2 regions of the Kitasatospora sp. NBC_01300 genome follow, and region 1 is predicted to be linked to the other one. Evidence: riboswitches for the same ligand, from Rfam matches in the RefSeq annotation. Region 1 holds a riboswitch; the other holds the start of a gene.
The links. A riboswitch is a leader RNA that binds a small molecule or an ion and turns the genes downstream of it on or off. The one in region 1 is predicted to bind S-adenosylmethionine.
Positions count from the first base shown of each region.

Region 1 (8,300 bases):
GGCGCCGACGCGGTCGCCACCCGCCACTGCACCGCACACGACTACGCCGACCCGGGCAAGCCCCGCATCGCCTGGAACGACGCCCAGGCCCGCGCCGACCTCGTGGACGCCCTGGTCGGCGACGCGCTGTTGCTGCTCGGGCACCTGCCCGAGCAGCAACTCGGCGAGAAGGCCGCCACTGCGGTCGGCCTGCTGGCCCTGGTCGCCGGACAGGACGTCGAGCCCGCCGACGACTCCGACGGCCGTGACGGCCGCTGGCGCATCACCCGGGGCACCGCACCTGACCGGATCGTCTCCACCGTCGACCCCGACGCCCGACACGTCCACAAGACCCGCACCCACTACCAGGACGGATACAAGGCCCACCTCGCCATCGAGCCCGAGACCACGATCTACACCGAGGTCGAGCTCACCCCGGGCGCAGGACCCCGGCACCACGAAGCCGCCGTCGCCGAGAGCCTGCTCGCGGGCGAGGACGAGCCGGTGGACGCGTTCGGCGACACCGCCTACTCCACCGGGGGCGCCCGCCAGGCCCTCGGCGACGCAGGACACCGCCTGTTCTTCAAGCCCGCCCCTCAACGACCCGCCATCGCGGGCGGTTTCATCCTCGACGACTTCCGGATCGACACCGCCGGCGGGACGGTCACCTGCCCCGCCGGCCGCACCCTCCCGCTCTCACCCGACCGCGGCCCCGACACACCCCGCTCGGCGGCCTTCGGTGACCGCTGCACCGGCTGCCAGCTCCGCGAGCGGTGCACCGCCTCCAAGACCGGCAGGACCCTTCGGATCCAACCCGGCTACGACCTCCAGCACACCGCCCGCCGACAAGCCGCCGACCCCGCCTGGCAAGCCGCCTACCGCCGATGGCGACCCCCGGTCGAACGAGCCGTGGCCTGGCTCGTCGGACACCGAAGCCGCCGCCTGCGCTACCGAGGAACCATCAAGAACAACACCTGGCTCCACACCCGCGCAGCCGCCCTCAACCTGCGAACCCTGGTCAACCTCGGACTCGCCCACAACGGCACGACCTGGCAAATCCAGGCCACCACCTGACGGCACGGCCCGGATCAACCCAAGATCTTCATCAGCCTTCTAGGAGAGCTCCCCCACCGGCGCGACCACCGCGCCCTGCTTGCCGCACACCCAGTGCGGCTCCGGCCCCAGCTCCGGCTCCACGCCGAGCGCGTGCGGGTCCCCGTCGGCGGCGCAGGCGGTGCACAGCGGCCAGCGCCCGTACGCCTCCAGCAGCGCGTCCTGGACGTCCTGGGCGACCAGCCCGAGCACGTACTCGGTGCCGTCCGGCCACTGCTCCAGCCACCAGCGGCGGTGCGTCACGGCCTGCTCCACCAGGGAGACGACGGCGGCGTCCGCCACGTCCCGCGCGGTGAGGTCGGCCAGGATCAGCGCCCGCGCGTTGTGCAGCGCGGTCTCGATGTCGTCGGAAGCCATCTGTCCATTCTCCGGTAGAACGCCGTGTGGGCGGCCCCCCGAAGGGAACCGCCCACACGATCAGGAACCAGCCGATCCGATCGGTGCGATCAGGATCAGAAGTCCATGTCACCGCCCGGCATGCCGCCGCCGGCGGCCGCAGCGGCCTTCTCCGGCTTGTCGGCGATGACGGCCTCGGTGGTGAGGAACAGCGCCGCGATGGAGGCGGCGTTCTGCAGCGCGGAGCGGGTCACCTTGGCCGGGTCGATGATGCCCTCGGCGATCAGGTCGACGTAGGTGTTGGTGGCCGCGTTCAGGCCGTGACCGGCGGGGAGGTTGCGCACCTTCTCCACCACGACGCCACCCTCCAGGCCGGCGTTGGTCGCGATCTGCTTGATCGGGGCCTCCAGCGCGACCTTGACGATGTTGGCACCGGTGGCCTCGTCGCCCTCCAGCTCCAGCTTGTCGAAGGCGACCGAGGCCTGCAGCAGCGCGACGCCACCACCGGCGACGATGCCCTCCTCGACGGCGGCCTTCGCGTTGCGGACGGCGTCCTCGATGCGGTGCTTGCGCTCCTTGAGCTCCACCTCGGTGGCCGCGCCGGCCTTGATGACGGCCACGCCGCCGGCCAGCTTGGCGAGGCGCTCCTGGAGCTTCTCGCGGTCGTAGTCCGAGTCGCTGTTCTCGATCTCGGCGCGGATCTGGTTCACGCGGCCGGCGACCTGCTCGCTGTCACCGCCACCGTCGACGATGGTGGTCTCGTCCTTGGTGATGACCACCTTGCGGGCGGTGCCCAGCAGGTCGATGCCGGCGTTCTCCAGCTTGAGGCCGACCTCCTCGGAGATCACGGTGCCACCGGTGAGGATGGCGATGTCGCCGAGCATGGCCTTGCGGCGGTCGCCGAAGCCCGGGGCCTTGACGGCGACGGACTTGAAGGTGCCGCGGATCTTGTTCACGACCAGGGTCGACAGGGCCTCGCCCTCGACGTCCTCGGCGATGATGACGAGCGGCTTGCCGCTCTGCATGACCTTCTCCAGCAGCGGCAGCAGGTCCTTGACCGAGCCGATCTTGGAGTTGGCGATGAGGATGTAGGGGTCCTCGAACGTCGCCTCCATGCGCTCCAGGTCGGTCGCGAAGTAGGCGGAGATGTAGCCCTTGTCGAAGCGCATGCCCTCGGTGAGCTCGAGCTCCAGACCGAAGGTGTTGCTCTCCTCGACGGTGATGACGCCTTCCTTGCCGACCTTGTCCATGGCCTCGGCGATGAGCTCGCCGATCTGGGTGTCGGCGGCCGAGATGGAGGCGGTGGAGGCGATCTGCTCCTTGGTCTCCACGTCCTTGGCCTGGGCCAGCAGCTGGTCGGAGACGGCGGCGACGGCCTTCTCGATGCCGCGCTTCAGGGCCATCGGGTTGGCGCCGGCGGCGACGTTGCGCAGACCCTCGCGCACCAGGGCCTGGGCCAGCACGGTGGCGGTGGTGGTGCCGTCACCCGCGACGTCGTCGGTCTTCTTGGCGACCTCCTTGACGAGCTCCGCGCCGATCTTCTCGTAGGGGTCCTCGAGCTCGATCTCCTTGGCGATGGAGACACCGTCGTTGGTGATCGTGGGGGCGCCCCACTTCTTCTCCAGCACGACGTTGCGACCCTTGGGGCCGAGCGTGACCTTCACTGCGTCGGCGAGCTGGTTCATGCCACGCTCAAGGCCGCGGCGAGCTTCCTCATCAAAGGCGATGATCTTGGCCATCAGAAGTGGTCCTCCGGGACACGGTCGACTGCTCGGACCAAGGGGTGCCCGCGACGGACGGCCCTGGTGTGCGGGGGTCCTTTCCCCTACCGCTCCCGGGGGCCTCACCGACCCGGTCCGCTGTCACTCTCACGCTGTGAGTGCTAACGCCAATGATTAGCACTCCGGGTGGTCGAGTGCAAGCCCAATCGCGATCCCGCGAGCCGCCCGGGGCGCTCCCGCCGACCCGCGCAACTCCCCGCCGGGGAACGCCGACGGGCCCGCACGACGCGTGTCGTACGGGCCCGCCGAGAAGCGAGTGGTCACCAGCCGTGGGCCGCGCCGAGCTCCTGGGGTCGGAAGGGGGTCACACCGCGGCGCGGACCATGTCCGCCTGCGGGCCCTTCTGTCCCTGGGAGATCTCGAACTCGACCCGCTGGCCCTCCTCGAGGGTGCGGTAGCCGTCCATCTGGATCGCGCTGTAGTGGACGAAGACGTCCGCACCACCGTCGACCGCGATGAAGCCGTAGCCCTTCTCCGCGTTGAACCACTTGACGGTGCCCTGAGCCATTCCGAACTCCCCTAGTGCTGTGCTGGCCCTTCACGCGCCCGCAGGTCGCGGGCCCGGGTCTGGTTTGAAGGCCGGCCCGGGGAACCCCCCCTGGGCGCAGCCGTGCACGCCGCAATCCTCCACCGGGGGTGCCTGACGGCGCCCTGTGAGCGGGTGATTACGTCGACCGCGGCTGAATGTATCCGGATCGACGCCCTCTGCAACAGGGTCAGCTGCGGGGAATTCCGGCAACGCGCCAAGGGGCAGGACGGGCCAAAGCGGGAGGAATTCGGCATTTCACGCCGGACATAGCGGACGGATTACTACAAATCCCCGCGGGAATTCTGACATCTGCCTGACATGTTTCACGGCCCAGGCACCCGACCGGTCTCAGCGGCCGGACGACCGTCCGGCGATTCGCGGGTGATTCGCGGGTGAGGATGAGGGGAAGCCCTGTTCCCAACCGAGCCACACTCTACTCCGACTTGACCCCGCCATATTCCCGCCGAAATGCGGCCGGCCGCCCGTGCGTACGGAGAACGGAATTCCGTACGCGCGGACGGCCGGTCGGACGAACGGCTCGGGCGGGGTGCCCGGATCGATCGGGGCGCGGCTCAGCAGCCGCCGGCCACCGCCGGGATGATCGAGACGCTGGCGCCGTCCGCGATCCCGGTCGCCAGGCCCTCGGCGAAGCGCACGTCGTCGTCGTTCACGTAGACGTTGACGAAGCGGCGCAGCTTGCCGGCGTCGTCCAGGATGCGGGCGGAGATCCCCGCGTGGTTCTTCTCCAGGTCGGCGATGACCTCGCCCAGGGTGGCGCCCTCGGCGGCCACCTCGGCGGCGCCGCCGGTGTAGGTGCGCAGGATGGTGGGGATACGGACGTTGGCGCTCATGGTTCTCCTAGCGGACGGGGCCCAGCGGGGTGGGGGGTGTTCAGGCGGACGCGAGGCCGGCGTCGTGGAAGGACGCCAGGGTCGGGCGGATGACGGCGGTCATCCCGGACCCGGCGACGGCGTCCAGGGTCTTCAGGCCGTCGCCGGTGTTGATCGCGACGGTCTCCTTGGCCGGGTCCAGCTGGCCGGTCTCCACCAGCTTCTTCAGCACGCCGACGGTCACCCCGCCCGCGGTCTCGGCGAAGACGCCCTCGGTGCGGGCCAGCAGCCGGATCGCGTCCACCACCTCGGCGTCGGTGACGTCCTCGACCGCGCCGCCGGTGCGCCGGGCGATGTCCAGCACGTACGGGCCGTCCGCCGGGTTGCCGATCGCCAGCGACTTGGCGATGGTGTCCGGCTTGACCGGGCGGATCACGTCCTGGCCGGCCTTGAACGCCGCCGACACCGGGGAGCAGCCCGCCGCCTGGGCGCCGAAGACCTTGTACGGCCGGTCCTCGACCAGGCCGAGCCTGATCAGCTCCTGCAGCCCCTTGTCGATCTTGGTCAGCTGGGAGCCGGAGGCGATCGGGATGACGATCTGCTCCGGCAGCCGCCAGCCGAGCTGCTCGCAGATCTCGTACGCCAGCGTCTTGGAGCCCTCGCCGTAGTACGGGCGCAGGTTGACGTTGACGAAGCCCCAGCCCTCGCCGGCCGGGTCGCCGATCAGCTCCGAGCAGAAGCGGTTCACGTCGTCGTAGTTGCCCTCGATGCCGACCAGCTCGCCGCCGTACACCCCGGCCATGACGACCTTGCCCTGCTCCAGGTCGTGCGGGATGAACACGCAGGACTTGAAGCCGGCCCGGGCGGCCGCCGCGCCCACCGCGCCGGCCAGGTTGCCGGTGGAGGAGCAGGAGAGCGTCGTGAAGTCGAAGGCCCGCGCGGCCTCGATGGCGCAGGCCACCACGCGGTCCTTGAACGAGTGGGTCGGGTTGCCCGAGTCGTCCTTGATGTGCAGCTGCGCGGTGAAGCCCAGCTCGCGGCCCAGGTTGTCCGCCTTGACCAGCGGGGTCCAGCCGGGGTTCAGGTTGGGCTTGGTGGCGACGTCGGCCGGGACGGGCAGCAGCGGCGCGTAGCGCCAGATCGAGCTCGGGCCGGCCTCGATCCGGCGGCGCAGCTCCTCGGCGTCCTCGCTGCCGAAGTCGTACGCGATCTCCAGCGGGCCGAAGCACTCCAGGCAGGCGAAGCTCGGACCGAGCGGGAAGCGGGTGCCGCACTCCCGACAGGACAGCGCGGTGGCGGGGCCGAGGTCCACGGATGCGGGTGCGACAGTGTCGATAGCCATGATGGCGGAGGCCTCTCTCCTCATCTTCCCCGTGGCACGGTCGCGCCACAGGCCGGAATTGGCACCTGTCCCGCCGGGGCCTGTCGACAGACAGCCGCGCGAGAAGGTTGCCGGGACGTCAACGGGCCGTTCCCTCAGTCCCTCTGGATGAGCATGTGAAATTGTGGTGGTGCTCAACGGCGACCCCGGCGTGCAAAGGTCCGGCCGCTGTACGAAGACTGTATCCGAAGGCGTCAACCCCGAATGGGATCGTCCGCCACGCGAGATGGCGCGTCCCACCGACCCCGCCGAGGAGAGTCCCGTGCCCGCCGAACCGACCCCCGCGCTGCTCCCGCAGGCGGCGTCCTGGCTGCGCCGCCGCTCGTGGAGCGCGGTCGACCGGCCGGTGCACGCCCTGCTGGAGGCCAAGCGCCGGACCGGCCACACGGTCAGCGTGGTGCTGCCCGCGCTGGACGAGGAGGCCACCGTCGGCGACATCGTCCGCACCATCCGCCGCGAGCTGATGGAGCGCCTCCCGCTGGTCGACGAACTCGTCGTGGTCGACTCCGGCTCGGCCGACGCCACCGCCGCCGTCGCCGCCCGGGCCGGCGCCCGGGTGGAGTACCGCGACGCGATCCTGCCCCGGCTGCCCGCCGTCCCCGGCAAGGGCGAGGTGCTCTGGCGCTCGCTGCTGGTCACCCGCGGCGACATCGTCTGCTTCGTCGACGCCGACCTGCGCGAGTTCGACCCGGCCTTCGTCTCCGGCATCCTCGGCCCGCTGCTCACCGAACCGGACATCCAGCTGGTCAAGGCCATGTACGACCGGCCGCTGGAGACCGAGGGGGCGGTGGTCCCGGCCGGCGGCGGCCGGGTCACCGAACTGGTCGCCCGCCCGCTGCTCAACCTGCACTGGCCGGAACTCGCCGGTTTCGTCCAGCCGCTCGGCGGCGAGTACGCGGCCCGCCGCGCGCTGCTCGAACGGCTCCCCTTCCCCACCGGCTACGGCGTCGAACTCGGCCTGCTGGTCGACGCGCTGGAGACGGTCGGGCTGGACGCCCTGGCCCAGGTGGACGTCGGCGTCCGGCACCACCGGCACCAGGACGGCCAGGCCCTCGGCCGGATGGCCGCCACCATCTACCGCACCGCCCTGGAACGCCTCGACCGTACCCACCGGCTGAAGGCCTCGGCCGACCTCGTCCACCCGCTGCTGACCCAGTTCACCCGCGACCCGCAGAGCCGGGAGTTCACCGCCCACACCCACCCGGTGACCGCCCTGGAACGCCCGCCCATGCACACCGTGCCCGAGTACGCGACCCGACACTGAACACCCACCGAAAGGGTTTGCCGCTCCGGAGCCCCGGCAACGTACCAACCATGGGCGATCTCACGACCGAACGTTCGAGTGTGACCGGCACCGCCCCCGTCCTGGTGGCCTCCAATCGGGGACCGGTGTCGTTCAGCACCGCGGACGACGGCGCGCTGACCCTCCGCCGCGGCGGCGGAGGCCTGGTCTCCGGCCTCTCCGCCATCGACGACCCCGACGCCGTCTGGGTCTGCGCCGCCCTCGGCGCGGCCGACCGGCAGGCCGCCAGGGAGGCCCCGGACGGCCGCCTCGACCTCGCCGGGCACGACGTGGGCGGCCAGGCCGTCCGCATGCTGGACATCGATCCCGACACCTTCGCCCGCGCCTACAACGGCGTCGCCAACTCCACCCTCTGGTTCGTCCACCACCTGCTCTACGCCACCCCCACCGCCCCCGCCTTCGACGCCGGGTTCCGCACCGAGTGGGCCGCCTACCGCGCCTACAACGCCGCCTTCGCCGAGGCGCTGGCCGCCGAGGCAGCCCCCGGGGCCGCCGTGCTGGTCCAGGACTACCACCTCTCGCTGACCCCGGCCCTGCTCCGCGCCGCCCGCCCCGACCTGCGGATCGGCCACTTCTCGCACACCCCGTGGGCCCCGCCCGAGTACTTCCGGCTGCTGCCCGACGACGTCGCCGAGGCCGTCCTCACCGGCATCCTGGGCGCCGACCGGGCCGGCTTCCTGACCCGCCGCTGGGCGCTGGCCTTCGCCGACTGCTGCGCCGACCTGCTCGGTGCCGAGGTCGACCGGGACGCCATGACCGTCACCCACGCCGGCCGCACCACCCGGCTCGGCGTGCACGCGCTCGGCGCCGACGCCGACTTCCTGCGCGAGCGCTCCCACCGCCCGGACGTCGACGAACGCCTCGCCGCCCTCCGCGAGGCCGTCGGCGGGCGCCGCACCATCGTCCGGGTCGACCGCACCGAGCTGAGCAAGAACATCGTCCGCGGCCTCCAGGCCTACCGGCACCTGCTGCGCACCCGCCCCGAATGGCACGACCGGGTGGTGCACATCGCCTTCGCCTACCCCTCGCGCACCGACCTCGCCGAGTA
Region 1 is NZ_CP108408.1:3,499,604-3,507,903, forward strand. Features, by position in the region: gene OG556_RS15405 (IS1182 family transposase) at 1-1,053, shown strand, start outside; gene OG556_RS15410 (hypothetical protein) at 1,093-1,449, opposite strand; gene groL (chaperonin GroEL) at 1,545-3,167, opposite strand; gene OG556_RS15420 (cold-shock protein) at 3,514-3,717, opposite strand; gene OG556_RS15425 (MoaD/ThiS family protein) at 4,311-4,589, opposite strand; gene thrC (threonine synthase) at 4,630-5,910, opposite strand; SAM riboswitch class I at 5,928-6,064, opposite strand; gene OG556_RS15435 (glucosyl-3-phosphoglycerate synthase) at 6,236-7,213, shown strand; gene OG556_RS15440 (trehalose-6-phosphate synthase) at 7,264-8,300, shown strand, end outside.

Region 2 (8,300 bases), 1.4 Mb from region 1:
GTTACTTGATCAGGTAGATGGTCGCGAACAGGCCGATCCACACGACGTCGACGAAGTGCCAGTAGTACGACACGACGATCGCGGCGGTGGCCTGCTCGTGCGTGAAGCGCTTGGCTGCGTACGTCCGTCCCAGGACCAGCAGGAAGGCGATCAGACCACCCGTCACGTGCAGACCGTGGAAGCCGGTGGTCAGGTAGAACACCGTGCCGTACGGGTCGGAGGACAGCGAGAGGCCGTCCTTCTTGACCAGCTCGGTGTACTCGAAGATCTGGCCGCCGATGAAGATCGCGCCCATCACGAAGGTGATGACGAACCACGAGCGGAGCTTCTTCACGTCCCCGCGCTCGGCAGCGAACACGCCGAGCTGGCAGGTCAGCGAGGAGAGCACCAGGATCGTGGTGTTGACCGAGGAGAAGGGCACGTTGAGGGCGTGCGCCTTCTCGGTCCAGAACTCGGCTCCCTTGACGGAGCGGAGCGTGAAGTACATCGCGAAGAGGGCCGCGAAGAACATCAACTCGGAACTGAGCCAGACGATCGTTCCGACGCTGACCATGTTCGGCCGGTTGACCGATCCGTGCGCGTGCCCGGTTTCTACTGCTGTTGCTGTCGCCACGACGGACATTATGTCGGTCCCTTATTCCGTCTTCACGCCGGGGGGTGTCCCTCGGAGTGTCCGGTGCGTGCGGTATGCCCCCCTGGAGGGCGGTGGGGGGTCCCAATGGCGGCTGAGCAGCGGCGTGTCCCTTTTCTGACGGTTCCTCGAAGGGGCCCGCGACCCCGTTGCCCAGCGCGTCGTTGCACGCATGGCGGAGCCTCCGGGGGTAATGCGCGGGCCCCTTATCGGCCGTACGGGTGGTCTGGACGGGTCCGGGTGACGGGCCGTCCTCCGGGCGGGTGAGTCGCGGGCGCGGCGGCTTGAGGAGGAAGGTCCGCGAGGGGGACTCGGCGACAGGTGATCGGGAGTAGCATCCGGATCAGGCGAACGTGGTCCGGATCACACTTGAGGGAGCAGGGCCCATGGCGTACACGACCGACGAGACGCTCACCGTCCTCGTCTACAGCGATGACCGCAACACCCGCGAGCAGGTGCTGACGGCACTCGGCCGCCGGCCCGTCGAGGACCTTCCGGAACTTTCCTACCTGGAGTGCGCGACCACCCCCGCGGTGCTGAAGGCACTGGAGAAGGGCGGCGTGGACCTCTGCATCCTGGACGGCGAGGCGGTGCCGGCCGGCGGGCTCGGGCTCGGCCGCCAGCTCAAGGACGAGATCTACGGCTGCCCGCCGGTGCTGGTGCTGATCGGCCGGCCGCAGGACTCCTGGCTGGCCGCCTGGAGCCGGGCCGACGCCGCGATCTCCCGCCCGGTGGACCCGGTGGCGCTCGCCGAGGCGGTCGCCACCCTGCTGCGGGCGCGGCTGGCCAAGCGGGCGCCCGTCAGCCGCTGAGCGGTGCCGTCTCAGGACCAGAGAAGAGGCCGCCGCGGGGACCCCGCCGGTCGATAGGCTGACTCCATCCGTACGGACGTCCCCCCGACGCGGGGAACCCGACAACAGCTGGAGTCAGCCATGGTGAACGTGAACCCTGCGAACGGTGGTACCGCACCCGCGCAGGTGGTCCGCACCTGGCCGGACGTCCTGGCGGCGCTGTTGAAGGGGGAGGACCTCGACCGCTCGGCCACCGCGTGGGCGATGGACCGGATCATGAGCGGCGAGGCGTCCCCCGTCCAGGTGGCCGGGTTCATGGTGGCGCTGCGGGCCAAGGGCGAGACGGTCGACGAGATCACCGGCCTGGTGGACGCGATGTACGCGCACGCCGAGCCGCTGGACATCCCCGGCCCGGCCGTGGACATCGTCGGCACCGGCGGCGACCGGGCCAAGACCGTCAACATCTCCACCATGTCGGCGATCGTCGCGGCCGCGGCCGGCGCCAAGGTGGTCAAGCACGGCAACCGGGCCTCCTCCTCGGCCAGCGGCTCCTCGGACGTGCTGGAGAAGCTCGGCGTCCGCCTCGACCTGTCGGCCCGGCGGGTCGCCGAGATCGCCGAGGAGGTCGGGCTGACCTTCTGCTTCGCGGCCAAGTTCCACCCGTCGATGCGGCACGCCGCCACCGCCCGGCGCGACCTCGGGGTGCCGACCGCGTTCAACATCCTCGGCCCGCTGACCAACCCGGCCAAGGTCACCTCGCACGCGATCGGCTGCTTCGACACCCGGCTCGCCGGACTGATCGCCGGCGTGCTCGCCCGGCGCGGCTCGACCGGCCTGGTCTTCCGGGGCGACGACGGCCTGGACGAGCTGACCATCACCACCACCTCGCAGGTGTGGATCGTGCGGGACGGGACCGTCACCGAGACCGCCTTCGACCCGCGGGACGTCGGCGTCGAGCTGGTCGGCATCGAGGCGCTGTGCGGGGCGGACCCCTCGTACAACGCCGAGGTCGCGCGGCGGCTGCTGGCCGGCGAGCGCGGGGCCGTGCGGGACGCCGTCCTGATGAACACGGCGGCGGCGCTGGTCGCGCTCGACCTGGGCGAGGCGCCGCTCACCGAACAGCTCGCGGCCGGCATGGCGCGGGCGGAGCGGGCCATCGACTCGGGCGCGGCGCAGGAGCTGCTGCGGCGTTGGTCGGAGGCCACCAGCCGGGTGTGAGGCGGTACTTGGGAGCCCGTGCCGGAACGCCGGCGCGGGCTCCTCGGCTGTCCGGATGGTGGATGCCTGTTTGACCACTCGCTGGGCGCGACCTAGAGTCTTGGCCAGGTCATGAGTGACAGCGCCAAGCCCCAGCTTGCTGTCCGGCAACCCTCCGTCCGTGGCGGGGTGCCCTGGGTGAGGACCGGGTCGCTCGGCGAATCGTCCGTGCGGCAAGCGCGGACACCCGACGACTTAGCACTCCCGGGGTCCCACACCCCCAGAAGGAGTGCATCCTCATGTCCGTCTCCCACCCGTCGCCCGCCGCCACCCTTGTCTCGACGCGCTCCGCGCGGCAGCCTCGTGTTGAACTCTGCGCCCCCCTCGCCGTCCTCGGCCACGACGTGCAGGTCCCGCTCGCCAGCGGCGAGAAGGTCGGGTACGCGGCCCTCGACTACGCGGCCAGCTCCCCGGCGCTCCAGCGGGTCTGGGACGACGTCTCCGCCTACGCCCCCTACTACGGCAGCGTGCACCGCGGCGCCGGGTACCTCTCCCAGCTGTCCACCGACCTGTTCGAGCAGAGCCGCCGCACCGTCGCCGAGTTCCTCGACCTGCGCGAGGGCGACCAGGTGGTCTTCACCCGGGCCACCACCGACTCGCTGAACCTGCTCGCCTCGGCCGTCCCGGCCGGGACCCGGGTGTTCGCCTTCGAGACCGAGCACCACGCCTCGCTGCTGCCCTGGGCGCACGCCGGGCTCGACGTCCACTACCTGCGCGCGCCGCGCTCGCACGCCGAGGCGGTCGCCGCCCTGGACGCCGCGCTCGCCGAGGCGCCCGAGGGCCCCAAGCTGCTCTGCGTCACCGGCGCCTCCAACGTGACCGGCGAGCTGTGGCCGGTCGCCGAGCTGACCGGGACCGCGCACCGGCACGGCGCCCGGGTGGTGCTGGACGCCGCCCAGCTGGCCCCGCACCACCGGGTCTCGGTGCGCGAGCTGGACGTCGACTGGATCGCCTTCTCCGGCCACAAGATCTACGCGCCCTTCGGCGCCGGCGTGCTGGCCGGCCGGGCGGACTGGCTGGACGCGGCCGACCCGTACCTGGCCGGCGGCGGGGCGACCCGGACGGTGGCCCGGGAGAGCGACGGCTCGGTGGCCGTCCAGTGGCACTCCGGCCCGGCCCGGCACGAGGCCGGCTCGCCGAACGTCATCGGCGCCTACGCGATCGCCTCGGCCTGCCGGGCGCTGAGCGAGGCGGGCTTCGACGCGCTGGAGGCCCGGGAGCGGCAGTTGATCGCCCGGCTGACCGCCGGGCTGGCGGAGATCCCGCAGGTCAAGGTGCTGAACCTGTTCGGCGCCGAGGCGGCCCGGGTGGGCGTGCTGTCCTTCGTCGTCCAGGGCTGGAACAGCTCGCACTTCTCGGCCGCGCTGTCCGCCGAGTACGGCATCGGGGTCCGCGACGGCCTGTTCTGCGCGCACCCGCTGCTGCGCACCCTGCTCGGGGACGAGGAGGTCTCCCCCTCCGAGTGCGGGGCGCCCGAGCCGTCGCTGCCCGGTGAGCGCAGCCTGAACGCGATCCGGGTGAGCTTCGGGGCCGGGACCCCGGACGAGCACGTCGACCGCTTCCTGACCGCCGTGCGCGAGCTGGTCACGGACGGTGCCGCGTGGGACTACCGCAACGAGGGCGGGCGCTGCGTCGCCACCGTGCAGGTCGACCGGGGGCGTCAGCAGGGCTGAGGGGCCCGGTCGGCGGGGCCGAAGGGGCCTACTCGTCCAGGCCGAGGGCGAAGGCGGCCTCGAGGTCGTGCTGGGAGTAGGTGCGGAAGGCGATCTGGGTCTCGGTGTGGGCCACGCCCGGGACCTTGTTCAGCCGGCCCGGGATGACCGCGGCCAGATCGTCGTGCCGGCGCACCCGGACCATCGCCACCAGGTCGTAGCCACCGGTCACCGAGTACACCTCGCTGACGCCCTCGATGGCCGCGATGGCCTCGGCGATCTCCGGGATGCGGTCGACACTGGTCTTGATCAGGACGATGGCGGTGATCACTGTTCGGGCTCCTTTGTGGGGTGCCGCCAGCGTATCGGGCGTCAGCCGGGTCGTCTCGGGTGGTGGCTGACCGCCGTGCAGGCGTGGAGGAAGCCCGCCGAGAAGCCGATCACGTGGACCAGATAGGCCACGCCGGGCCCGGCCGAGTGGACCGACCACCACTGGAGGGCGAACCAGAGGCCGAGCACCAGCCAGGCCGGGAAGCGCAGCGGCAGGAACAGCAGCAGCGGGACGAGCGTCGTCACCCGGGCGCGCGGATGGAAGCGCAGGTAGGCGCCGAGGACGGCGGAGATCGCGCCGGAGGCGCCGATCAGCACCAGGGTGGAGCCCGGGGAGTGCGCCTCGGCGAGGGCGAACCCGTACGTGGCCAGGCTGCCGGCGGCCAGGTAGAAGACGGCGAACCGGGCCCGGCCCAGCCGCTGTTCGACGGTGGGGCCGAAGACGTGGAGGAAGAGCAGGTTGCCCAGCAGGTGCAGCCAGCCGGCGTGCACGAAGAGCCCGGTGAGGACGGACAGCGCCGGGTGCTTGCCCGGGGTGGGCGCGGCCGGGCAGCCCGGGGCCGGGTCGGGGGCCTGGGCCAGCTGCTCGGCGGTCAGTGGCCGGCCGGCCAGCACCTCGGCGGGGATGACGCCCCAGTGCTGCTCGTACCGCTGCTCCGCGCAGAGCCGGGACTGGCCGGTGCCGTACAGCGGGTTGAGCCCGGCGGCCGGGCCCAGCAGGAACACCAGGGTGTTGAGCGCGATCAGGGCGTAGGTGACCGCCGGGGCGGGCACGGACGGGTGCTCGCCCCGCGCGTCGGTGTGCCCGGGGGCCGTCAGTGCCATGCGGCCAAGCATCCCTCCGTGTCGGGCGTGTGACACGGCCTTGTACGGCAGGTGGACTAGCCCGCTCGTTCTCCTGACCGGTGGCCGGGATGGTTGCCCCAGGCAATAGGCTTGGGGCGGGCATTCCCGCCTCCCGCCGCCGACGCCGGGGCTCCGGGGGGAGCGCCTGGCCCACCCAGGGACCACCCGAGAGGACCCCCGATGACCGTCCCCGCCCTGACCGCCGAGACGCGCTGGCGCTGCACCCTGTGCGGAAACCTCACCCGCTTCGACGTGACCCGCACCGCGCGGGTCACCGAGTTCCTGCACTTCGACCTGGCCGGCGAGTCCAAGGTCGAGGAGACCGAGGTGCTGAGCGAGACGATCGAGTCGGTGCGCTGCCGCTGGTGCAACGCCGTGGACCAGGTCGAGCTGGTGGCCCGTCCGGGCGCCGAGGGCGCGGAGGCCTCCGCCGAGCAGGGCTGACGCCCGACGGCGCGGGGGGCGGGTGCGCGGCGCGCCTGCCCGCCGCGCTGGGACAATACAGACAGGACGCACGGAGCGTGACGACAGGGCGGCGGCCGCGGGCCGTGACCCCGTAGGACCAGGATCGGAGCCGAGGACGTGGTGGACGCAGCGAGGGAGCCCGCCGAAGCGCAGGGGCTTCAGCCCGCTGCGGCCGTGCAGGCGCGGGCCGCCGACGCGGCCCCGTCCGAGCCCGCGGCCGTCGGCGGGGCGGCAGGTTCCGGTGAGCCGGCGGGGCCCGATGAGTCGGTGGGCTCCGGCGGGGCGGCGGGTTCCGGCGAGGTGGCGCCGGAGCGTGCTGCCGAGAAGCTGGACCGGCCGCTGCCCGAGGGCGTGCGCCGGCGCGTGGTCGGCCTGGCCTCGGACGCGCTCGGCGGGCTGCCGCCCGGCGAGCTGCCGCAGAGCCTGCGCCAGTACGTCAAGTTCACCCCGGCCCGGCGGGCCAAGTACGCGGCCACGGCGCTGGCCGCGGCGCTGGAGTCGGAGCCGGCGTTCCGGGTGCGGATAGCGGAGCGGCTGAGGCTGGGCCAGCCGGATCTGGTGAAGGCGTTGGAGTCGGGCAGCGTCCCGGGCGCCGCCGATCCGATGGACGTCGCGGCCGCCGCCTACCTGGTGCGGTCGGCCGGCTGGAGCCGGCTGGTGGCCGAGGCCGGGGAGGAGGCCGAGCGGGCCGGCGCCGAGGGCGCGGCCGCCGAGGCCACCCGGTTGGTGGAGAAGTTGCAGGCGGAGCTCGCCGAGCTGCGGTCCGCCGCCCGGGCGGACCTGGATCGGCAGCGCGCGGAGTCCGAGGACGTCCGCCGGGAGGCAGAGTCGCTGCGGAAGAAGGTGCGCTCGCTGGAGAGCGACACCCGCCGGGCGCAGGCCGAGACCAGGCGGCTGACCGCCGAGCTGGAGGCCGCGAGGGCGCAGGCGGCCACCGAGCGTGGCGCGGCGGAGTCCGAGGCGCGGCGGCTGCGGCACCGGGTCGGCGAGCTGGAGACGGCGGCCGAGCAGGGCCGCCGGTCGGCCCGCGAGGGCCGCAGCGTCGAGGACATGCGGCTGCGGCTGCTGCTGGACACGGTGCTGCAGTCGGCTCAGGGGCTCCAGCGGGAGCTGGCGCTGCCGGTCTCCCAGATCCGGCCGGGGGACCTGGTGGAGGCGGTGGTGCCGGGCGCGGCCTCGCCGCACGACGTGGCCCGGCGCGGTCTGGCCGACGACGATCCGGCGCTGCTGGACCAGCTGCTGGCGATCCCGCAGGTGCACCTGGTGGTGGACGGCTACAACGTGACCAAGACGGGCTATCCGACGCTGCCGCTGGAGCAGCAGCGGATCCGGCTGCTGGGCGGGCTGGCGATGCTGGCCCAGCGCACGCAGGCGGAGGTCACCTGTGTGTTCGACGGGCAGGACCTGGACGTTCCGGTGATCATGGCGCCTCCGCGCGGGGTGCGGGTGCGGTTCAGCCGGACCGGCGAGACCGCGGACGAGCTGATCCGCCGTCTGGTGCGGGCCGAACCGCAGGGCCGTCCGGTGGTGGTGGTGTCCACCGACCGGGAGGTCGCGGAGGGCGTGCGGAAGGCCGGCGCGCGCCCCGTGGCTTCCGTTCTGCTGCTGAACCGGCTGGCGCGGCCCTGACGGCTTCCGCGACGGGATGACGCCTGGTCAGCGCCCGGTTTGCGGCGGTGTGCACATCCGGTGAAGCCTGCGGGGGAAGTGGAGTTCACGCCTTCGGGGGAGTGGCAAAACCCGTGGATCTTCCCTAGGGTGTGGCGTCAAACCTATTTTCCGGATTCTCACCTGATTGGGTGAGGCCGATGGAAGAAGGAGCAATTCCCTTGGCCTCGCACCGCCGTCCCAAGCAGCCGAGCCGCGCCCGGGTCTCCGTGCTCACCGCTGCCGCGGCGACCGCGGTCGCCCTCTCCGCGCAGGTCGCCGCGCACGCCGCGCCCCAGCCGAGCAAGAGCGACGTCAAGGCGCAGATCGACCAGCTCCAGCAGGACCAGGAGCAGGCGGCGGAGAAGTACAACGGCGCCAAGGAGCGGGCCGACCAGCTCCGCAAGCAGTCCGACCAGCTGCAGGACAAGGTGGCCCGCAGCCAGGACGAGATGACCCAGCTGCAGACCGGCCTGGCCGGCGTGGCGGGCGAGCAGTACCGCACCGGCGGCATCGACCCGTCCGTCCAGCTGATGCTCTCCTCGGACCCGTCGGGCTACCTGGAGAAGGCGTCCAGCGCCCAGCAGGCCAGCGCCAGCGAGTCCGAGGCGCTCAAGGGCCTGCTGGACCAGCAGCGCCGGCTGGACCAGGAGAAGTCCGAGGCCGCCGCCGTCCTGGCCT
Region 2 is NZ_CP108408.1:2,060,193-2,068,492, reverse strand. Features, by position in the region: gene OG556_RS09235 (heme-copper oxidase subunit III) at 2-622, opposite strand; gene OG556_RS09230 (hypothetical protein) at 1,018-1,443, shown strand; gene trpD (anthranilate phosphoribosyltransferase) at 1,564-2,640, shown strand; SAM riboswitch class IV at 2,748-2,865, shown strand; gene OG556_RS09220 (aminotransferase class V-fold PLP-dependent enzyme) at 2,919-4,352, shown strand; gene OG556_RS09215 (Lrp/AsnC ligand binding domain-containing protein) at 4,381-4,662, opposite strand; gene OG556_RS09210 (rhomboid family intramembrane serine protease) at 4,704-5,486, opposite strand; gene OG556_RS09205 (hypothetical protein) at 5,688-5,951, shown strand; gene OG556_RS09200 (NYN domain-containing protein) at 6,240-7,601, shown strand; gene OG556_RS09195 (NlpC/P60 family protein) at 7,802-8,300, shown strand, end outside.
Region 2: linked by a shared signal. The riboswitch ahead of OG556_RS09220 (aminotransferase class V-fold PLP-dependent enzyme) and the one ahead of thrC (threonine synthase) in region 1 are both predicted to bind S-adenosylmethionine.